DNA from 2 places in the Faecalicoccus sp. genome. Region 1 is predicted to be linked to the other one. Evidence: predicted binding sites of a transcription regulator. Region 1 holds the regulator's gene; the other holds the start of a gene.
The links. The regulator HrcA, encoded in region 1, represses chaperone genes, less so after heat shock. The targets are predictions, from matches to a motif close to TTTTAGCACTNNNNNNNNNNNAGTGCTAAAA.
Positions count from the first base shown of each region.

Region 2: the regulator HrcA is predicted to act here: its motif matches at 2,551-2,581, upstream of htpG (molecular chaperone HtpG).

Region 1 is NZ_JAXKBY010000093.1:21,455-25,897, reverse strand. It holds gene dnaK (molecular chaperone DnaK) at 1-1,388, opposite strand, end outside; gene grpE (nucleotide exchange factor GrpE) at 1,403-1,969, opposite strand; gene hrcA (heat-inducible transcriptional repressor HrcA) at 1,947-2,990, opposite strand; gene U0M88_RS04595 (polyphenol oxidase family protein) at 3,129-3,917, shown strand; gene U0M88_RS04590 (DeoR/GlpR family DNA-binding transcription regulator) at 4,171-4,443, shown strand, end outside.
Region 2 is NZ_JAXKBY010000166.1:7,254-11,696, reverse strand. It holds gene U0M88_RS07960 (MATE family efflux transporter) at 1-505, opposite strand, end outside; gene htpG (molecular chaperone HtpG) at 586-2,493, opposite strand; gene U0M88_RS07950 (GNAT family N-acetyltransferase) at 2,610-3,203, opposite strand; gene U0M88_RS07945 (C-GCAxxG-C-C family (seleno)protein) at 3,286-3,696, shown strand; gene U0M88_RS07940 (M48 family metalloprotease) at 3,740-4,443, shown strand, end outside.

The DNA.
Region 1 (4,443 bases):
GTTCCCTTATCTTTAGCGCTGACATGAACGATACCGTTGGCATCGATATCAAAAGTAACTTCGATTTGAGGGACACCACGTCGAGCCGGTGCGATACCTGTCAACTGGAAGTTTCCTAATTCTTTGTTATCGGCAGCCATTGGACGTTCACCCTGTAATACCTTGATATCTACAGCCGGCTGGTTATCTGCAGCTGTTGAGAAGATCTGCGATTTACTTGTAGGGATCGTTGTATTACGTGGAATCAATACGGTCATAACACCACCCATAGTTTCGATACCTAATGACAATGGTGTAACATCCAGCAACAATACGTCTTTTACATCACCAGAGATAACACCACCCTGAATGGCAGCACCCATGGCAACGGCTTCATCCGGGTTAACAGAATGGTTAGGATCTTTACCTAATGCCTTGCGTACAGCTTCCTGTACAGCCGGGATACGAGTCGATCCACCAACCAACAATACCTGGTCGATATCACTCTTAGACAATTTGGCATCACGCAATGCGTTTTCAATCGGAATCATTGTACGATCTACCAAAGATTTTGTCATTTCATCAAATTTAGCACGTGTTAATGTAGCTTCAAAGTGCAATGGACCACTGGCTCCGGCAGAGATAAATGGCAAGCTGATCTGTGTCTGCATAACACCACTTAAATCTTTCTTTGCCTTTTCAGCCGCTTCTTTTAAACGCTGTAAGGCCATTGTATCTTGTTTCAAGTCAATTCCGTTTTCTTTCTTGAATGTATCAGCCATCCAATCAACCAATACGTTATCGAAGTCATCTCCACCTAAGTGTGTATCACCGTTTGTCGATAATACTTCAAAAGTACCATCAGCCAAATCCAGGATACTAACATCGAAAGTTCCTCCACCTAAGTCGTAGATCAAAACTTTTTGTTCTTTATCTGTCTTATCAATCCCATAAGCCAAAGCAGCCGCTGTTGGTTCGTTGATAATACGTTCTACTTCCAATCCGGCGATCTTTCCGGCATCTTTAGTAGCCTGACGCTGAGCATCGTTGAAGTAAGCCGGTACAGTGATAACTGCTTTTGTGACAGGTTCTCCTAAATAATCTTCTGCATAAGATTTCAAATACTGCAGGATCATCGCACTGATTTCCTGTGGTGTGTATTGTTTTCCTTCGGCTTCTACTTTCTGGTTTGTACCCATCAAACGTTTAATGGATGAAATCGTATTTTTGTTGGTAACTGCCTGACGTTTAGCGGCATCACCGATAATACGTTCTCCGTTTTTAAATGCTACAACACTTGGTGTTGTACGATTTCCTTCCGGGTTAGGGATTACTTTTGAATCCTTACCTTCCATGACAGCCACACAGCTGTTTGTTGTACCTAAGTCAATACCAATAATTTTTGCCATAGTCGATTCCTCCTTTACTCACTTACCTTCACTAAGGCAGGTCTTAATATACGATCCTTTAACATATAACCTTTCTGCATCACTTCGATAACCATTCCCGGCTCTACACCTTCCTTGGCTTCCTGCATCAAAGCCTGCATCGTATTGTGATCAAAAGGTTGTCCCATTGCTTCAATTTCTTTGATTCCCTCATTTGTCAGCACATTGACTAACTGCTGATGAATCATTTCAAATCCTTTGACATAATTTAAAACTTCTTCATTTTCACTTTGAACCATCAAAGCTCTTTCCATACCATCCAAGATCGGAAGAAGTTCCAGTCCGGCCTGCTGGAAACGATATTTCTTTGTCATATCCGCTTCATTCTGCAGACGCTTTTTCATATTTTCTGTATCGGCATAGGCACGAGCTACATCGTTTTTAGCCTTTGCCAATTCTTCTTTCAAATTTTCGATCTCTGCTTCTAAAGGATTGACTTCTTCGACATTCGCTTCCTTGTCCGCATCATTCTGTTCTTTGATTTCCGGCTGTTCTTCCATCTTTTTTTCTTCTTTTTTCTCATTCTTTTTGCTCATCGTCATTTCCGCCTCCTTTTTGTGCAAAGACATCTTCAATCACGCTGGACATGTAATCCATCAGGGCAACCACTTTGGAATACTGCATTCGATTTGGCCCTACGACCATCAATTGCCCTTCCTCATCGTTGTTGTAATGAAATTTTGTCGTAACGACCGAACAATCTCCAATCTGCAACAACTCATTTCGCTGATCAATCTGAATCGCCACATTATCTTCTTGATCGGTCCACTGATGAAATAAGCTGGAGCTTTCCAATACAGCCATCAGCTCTTTCAGCTTATTTAAATCGCTGAATTCCGGTTGATACAACATATTGCTTCTTCCGGAAACCTTGACCTTTTCTGTGGCAAAACGCATAAATGCTGTCACAAAGGCTTCAAACAGCACTTCGTGACGAACAACCTTGGCTGCCATCAAAGGCTCGATTTCTTTCATCTTGTCAACGACTTCACTGATAGGTGTTCCTACCAGCTGATCATTCAACAAATCCGTACATGTCTTAATATCCTGTACCGATACTTCCGTACCAAAATCAAAGACTTTATTCTCTGTATGGCCCTGATCGGTCACGATAATGCCTACTGCACTTTTTTCACTGATCGGAATCAGTTGTACATGCTGAAGCTTTTGTGAACGACTGTCAGGCCCTAAGACAATGCTCGTTAGATTGGTCATGTGACTTAAGATATCACAGCTTTTTTCTACGACTTCATCCAATGAATAATGTCTTTCGGAAAATACCTGCTGCAAAGAATGTTTCACATTGGCATCCAGGTTGGTTTCCATCAGATTTTCTACATAGTACCGATATCCTTTTTGACTGGGAACACGACCGCTGGATGTATGTGTTTTTTCCAACAGGCCCACTTTTTCAAGGGCTGCCATCTCGTTACGAATCGTAGCTGATGATACCGGAAAATCCAACAGCTGCATCAAAGTCTTTGAGCCGACCGGTTCTGCACATCGTGTAAATTCATCGACGATCGTTTTAAAGATGATTTTTTGACGTTGTGTCAGTCCCATATCCAAGCCCCTTTCTAGCACTCTTGTTCTCTGTCTGCTAACAGTATATCATATTCTTTAGCAAACGCAAGGATTTAGTGCTAAAAATTCAAGAAATTTTAAATGCTTTTTCTTGTTTTGGTTTGCTACAATAGAAATATGAAACAAATAGAGTTTATAAACACAACCGTTTACGGTGCTGTAACACTAAAAGATGCGACCCGTCCCGATCAAAACAACATGGCTTTTCACGTATGTAACGATGAACAAGGTGTATTATCCAATCGAAAAGAGTTGGAAAAGATCACGATTCCGCTAGAAAACTGGGCTTTGCCATGGCAAAAACATACCGATCATTTTTATCATGTTACATCAAAAGATAAAGGAAAGGGGGCCTTTGATAAATATACCAGCATCATGGATGTCGATGCCCTTTATACAACCGAGCCAAATGTATTGATCGGTGTCTTTACCGCCGATTGTGTTGGTATCTTACTGGTCGATGAAACAACGCCTTGTCTTTGTGTGATCCACTCCGGATGGAAAGGTACCGTACAACAAATCACCGCAAAAACCATAGATCACCTCATTCAAAATCAGCTTATCCATCCCAAAACTACACAGGCTTTTTTTAGTCCCAGCCTGCAGTTTGATTCGTTGGAAGTAGGTATGGAAGTCATAGAACAGATACAGAAGCTGCCTATAGATACTTCTTCATATATTCGCAGGTTATCCAACGAAAAGGCTTTATTAGACAATCAGGGAATCAATGCCCAGATGTTGATCAATGCCGGTATCGCAAAAGAAAACATTCATCTATCTTCCATCGATACGCTAACCGATATAGACAATGGATTCAGTTATCGCAGAAACAATTGTTTAAAGGAATTTCCTAAATGCGGTGAACATTTCACCTATGGCTATATAAAAGAAAAAACCTCGCATTGAGGTTTTTACGCCTTTTCAGGCAAAGGATGAATAATTTGTATCCGTATTAGGAGGATACAGATATGATTAGTGGTCCTCATGGACAAGCTCATTGTAGCTAAAAACCATAAAAAAACAATTTATCTTTGTTATTTCGATGAAACAAAATATTTAAAATCGTTTTTCAAAAAGTTTTTAAATATCAAATCTTCTGAACAAAAATTTTATATTCTTTCCATCTTTCGCTATAATACATTTGAAAAGAGGAATGGATATGTCCAGAAAAAAAGAACTTCGTCAATCAAAGATTCGTCAGATTTTATTAGAAGAAAGCCGAGTACGCGTAATCGATCTTGCCAGAAGATTGGGTGTCACACCGGAAACCCTACGTAATGATATCAGTGAAATGGAAGCACAATCTTTACTGATTCGTGAACACGGCTATGCCCGTATTCAAAATCCGATGCAGGAAACCCCATTATTATTTCGAAATCAGGAAAATGCAGAAGCCAAAAAACGAGTCGGCATCCGTGCTTTAAACGAGATC
Region 2 (4,443 bases), on a different contig from region 1:
ATAAAGGATGTTTACTATCTCCCAGAGCCTGCAGGATGCCGACAAAAATATTGTACATAACAAGACCCAGCCCTCCGGCAAAATATACACGAAAATACTTCAGTGATTCCGGCATCACCGTATCAGGCGTACCCATCAATTCTAAGATCCAGGGTGCTAAAAGAATACCGGCAGCCATCAATACGGCTGACATGATAAATCCAAAGGCAATATCGGTATGAATGGCAATCTTCAATCTTTCATAATTCTGTGCTCCAAAATAGCGGGCAATCACAACACCGGCTCCTAACGCAATACCGTTAAACAAGCCAATCATCATAAAAATCAAATTACCAGAAGAACTGACCGCAGCCAGCGCTTCACTGCCTAAATAGTTTCCTACGATCAAAGAATCCGCTGCATTGTATAATTGTTGAAATAAATTACTAAAGAAGATCGGCAGCGCAAAAAGAACCATCTGCTTCCAAATTACACCTTTTGTCATTGTCTTTTGTAGAACTGCCATAGTAAGACCCCTTGACCATTATAAGCATAAATCCTTCCTACGCCAAGAATATTTCCGATAATAAAAGTAGGATTTGCATCCTACTTATGACTATCTACTAATAATTCACAGATTTTACGTGAATAAGCAATTGGATCTTCGATGCTAAAGCCCTCAATCAGCAAGGCTTGATCATACAATACATCCGCTACTTCTTTGACCTTTTCTTTATCCTTGGCATACAGCTCTTTTAATGTAGAGAAGATCGGATGCGATGGATTGATTTCCAAAATACGCGTTGCCTTCATCGGCCCCATTGGATTGTCACCCGGCATATTCGCAAATACTTTTTCCATCTCAAAAGAGAGTCCTTCTCCAGCTGTTAAACAAACCGGATCCTCGCTTAAACGATTGGAAAGTTTTACTTCACTGACCTTATCCTTCAAGCTTTCTTTCATGAACTCCAGAAGATCTTTATTTTCTTCTTTTGTCTTCTCCAGTTCCTTTTTCTCTTCTTCGGTATTTAGATCCAAATCCCCTTGTGTCGCATTCTTAAATGTCTTTTCACGATAGTTCATCAATGTATTCATGACAAATTCATCAACTTCATCGGTCAAATATAAAACCTCAAACTCTTTCTTCTTCAAGGTTTGAACGATTGGTAACTTATCGATCAAGGCCACATCCTTACCAGATACATAGTAGATATCCTTCTGGTCTTCCTTCATACGATTTACATATTCGTTTAACGTAACCAGCTTTTGTTCCTTAGAAGAATAGAATAATAATAAATCCTGGAACTTGTCTTTATCCATACCATAGTTGTTATAGACACCAAATTTTAGGTTGATGCCAAATTCTTTCCAGAATTTTTCGTATTCTTCTCTTTCTTTTGTCAGCATCGTAGTCAGTTCACTTAAAACCTTTTTCTCAATACGAGAAGCGATTGCCTTTAATTGATGATCGTGCTGCAGCATTTCACGAGAGATATTTAAGGACAAATCTTGTGAATCAACTAACCCCTTAACAAAGCGAAGGCTGTCCGGCAGCAGTTCTTCGGCATGATCCATGATGAATACGCCTTTACAATACAACTGCAAGCCTTTTTTATAATCCTGTTGATAGAATCCCTGCGGTACATGGCTTGGAATGTATAATAAAGCGGTAAAGCTGACATTTCCTTCCACGCTGAAATGAATTACACGCTGTGGATCCTGAAAATCAAAGAAATGATCCTTATAGAACTGATTGTATTCTTCTTCGGTAATCTTTGACTTTTGACGTTTCCATAAAGGCACCATGGAATTCAACGTCTGATCCTCGATGACAGTTTCATATTCCGGTTTATCGGAATCTTTGGTTTCTTCTTTAACTTTGGAAGTTTCTACATTCATATGGATCGGATAACGAATATAGTCCGAATATTTACGTACCAGTTCTTTTAATTCATATGTTTCCAGATATTGAGAGTATTTTTCTTCCTCCGTATCTTCTTTTAAGGAAAGGATAATAGTTGTACCATGTCCATCTCTTTGAGCTTCTTCCATGGTATAACCACTTTCGCCATCACTTTCCCAGCGCCAGGCTGCTTCCTCTTCCTTTTTCGAAATGACAACCAGATCCTTTGCCACCATAAAAGCAGAATAGAATCCGACACCAAACTGTCCGATGATGTCAACATCACTCTTTGACTCATCATCCATCTGTTCTTTGAACGCTAAAGAACCACTTTTTGCGATCGTACCCAGATTTTCTTCCAGTTCTTCTTTGTTCATACCGATCCCATTATCGATGATCGTTAACGTACGTGCTTCTTTATTGGGTTCCAAACGAATCTCAAACTGATCCGGACTAACATGTCCTGCATGTTCATAATAATATTTATCAATCGCATCACTGGCATTGGAAATCAATTCACGTAAAAAGATTTCCTTATGCGTATAAATCGAATTGATCATCAGATCCAACAATCGTTTTGATTCGGCTTTAAATTGTTTTTTTCTGGTCATATTACCACTCCTTTTAGCACTCTTCCATTTAACCTGCTAATATAGTGTACAATATACCTTTAGCACTGTCAAGGATGATCTGCTAAAAGATGAAAGATTCTAAAAAAAAAAGCGATTCAATGTCGAACCGCTTTCTCTCGAAGTATCTGTGTAACCTTCTCCCAGGCCTCTTGTGCATGATCGGCATCCTCATGATCGGTTGCACCTAAATACGGTGTAAAGCCTAATCGGGCATATAAGGCAATAGCCCCATAGCTTTGCGATTGTGTAACCAGATACAAGGGATATTTGCCTGGCATTTCATCGTATTTCATACAAAGTTTTGTCAGCATGCTTTGAGCGATCTTTTGATGCTGCGCTGTTTCCTTAACGGCAACAAAATGAACTCGTAAACGTTTTTCTTCAAAGTCATGACCTGGCCATAATCCGGCAGAAGCCACCAGCTCTCCCTGTTGATCTGCCACAAATAAAAAGTTCTGTACAAAAAAAGCACGATCTTCCTTTAACATCGATTCCCATTTTTCCTTTGCCTGTGCTAAAGAATCAAATAAGCCCACTTCCAGCTGCAGTTTACACCAGGCTTCTTTTAGCGTGTCATCAAACTTGACATACTGATACTTTGTGTTTAAAGGAATTTCTTTTCGTACCGTTTTTCTAGGCATGACCATTAAGACCCGAATAAAGGGTACACTTTTATCCAATATTGTCATAGTTAACCTCACTTATATTGTCTTTATTTTAGCATAATTGCGATTTTGAAGGAATTGTGTCAAAATAAATTCGGTGATTAAAATGACATTACAAGAAACAATTCAAAAGTATTACGTACAAGGAAACTACAACTGTTCAGAAACCTTGATCCATGCCGCCAATGAGTATTACGATCTAAAGCTGGACGAGGGCTCTATGAAAGTCTTATCCGGTTTTGGCGGCGGTATGTTTATCGGCTCTACCTGTGGGGCACTCATCGGCAGTGTGGCAGCCGTATCTAAAAAAGTGATTCAGTCAAAAGCGCATGAAGAAATCGACACATTTCGCCCACAGATTCAAAAATGCGTACGAAACTTCAAAGAAAAGCTGGGTGGAATGGACTGTAAAGACATTAAGCCGATTCACCATGACAAAGAATCGCGTTGTTTGAAAACTTGTCTTTTGGCAGGAGAAGCATTAGAACAAACCATGAAAGAACTGGAGCTGGACTGATGTCCACTCTTTTTCTTATCTGTAAAAAAAGGAGAGTATGATTTTGATAAAGCTACTGTTGATCATTTTTTCATTTGGTAATTTCTTCTATGAAATGTTGACCTATGCCCTGATCCTTCATCAAAGAAAAAAGCCGCTGCCAGATACGATCAAAGATATCTATCCAGAAAAACATTATCAAACTTTTTTAGCCTATAAGAAAGACTATCGTAAGATTTTTATCTTTGAGCAAGTATTTGCCCTTTGTCTGCAGCTTTTTTGTGTTCTTTCCCCATTTTATACCTGGCTGCAGGATGCAAATCCCTATATCTGCCTTTTGAAGACTGTCCTTGTATTCATTGTGATCGAATGTGTGAGCGATCTTCCGATTTCTTATTACAGCACCTTCACCATTGAGGAAAAGTATGGGTTAAATCATCAGACAAAAAAAGACTTCTTTAAAGACGTCTGTATTGAAAAGATCACCGAATTTTTGATATTGTCGATCTTGTTTTCCTTTTTAATAGGGGTTGCCACTCATTTAGAAGACTGGACACATCACTTTTCCATCTCTTTTTCACAAGCTTTTTTGATTGGTCTCTTGATTGCCGCAGCTGGTTTTATCATCATGACTTTATTGAGTCTGTTCAGTTTGGCAGCCATGCGCCTTCAATATAGATTTACCGAATTAGAAGATGGTACCCTGCGCCAACAGATTCTTACCTTTTTAAAAGAATCCAGAAAGAAAGTGCATCATATCAAAGTTTA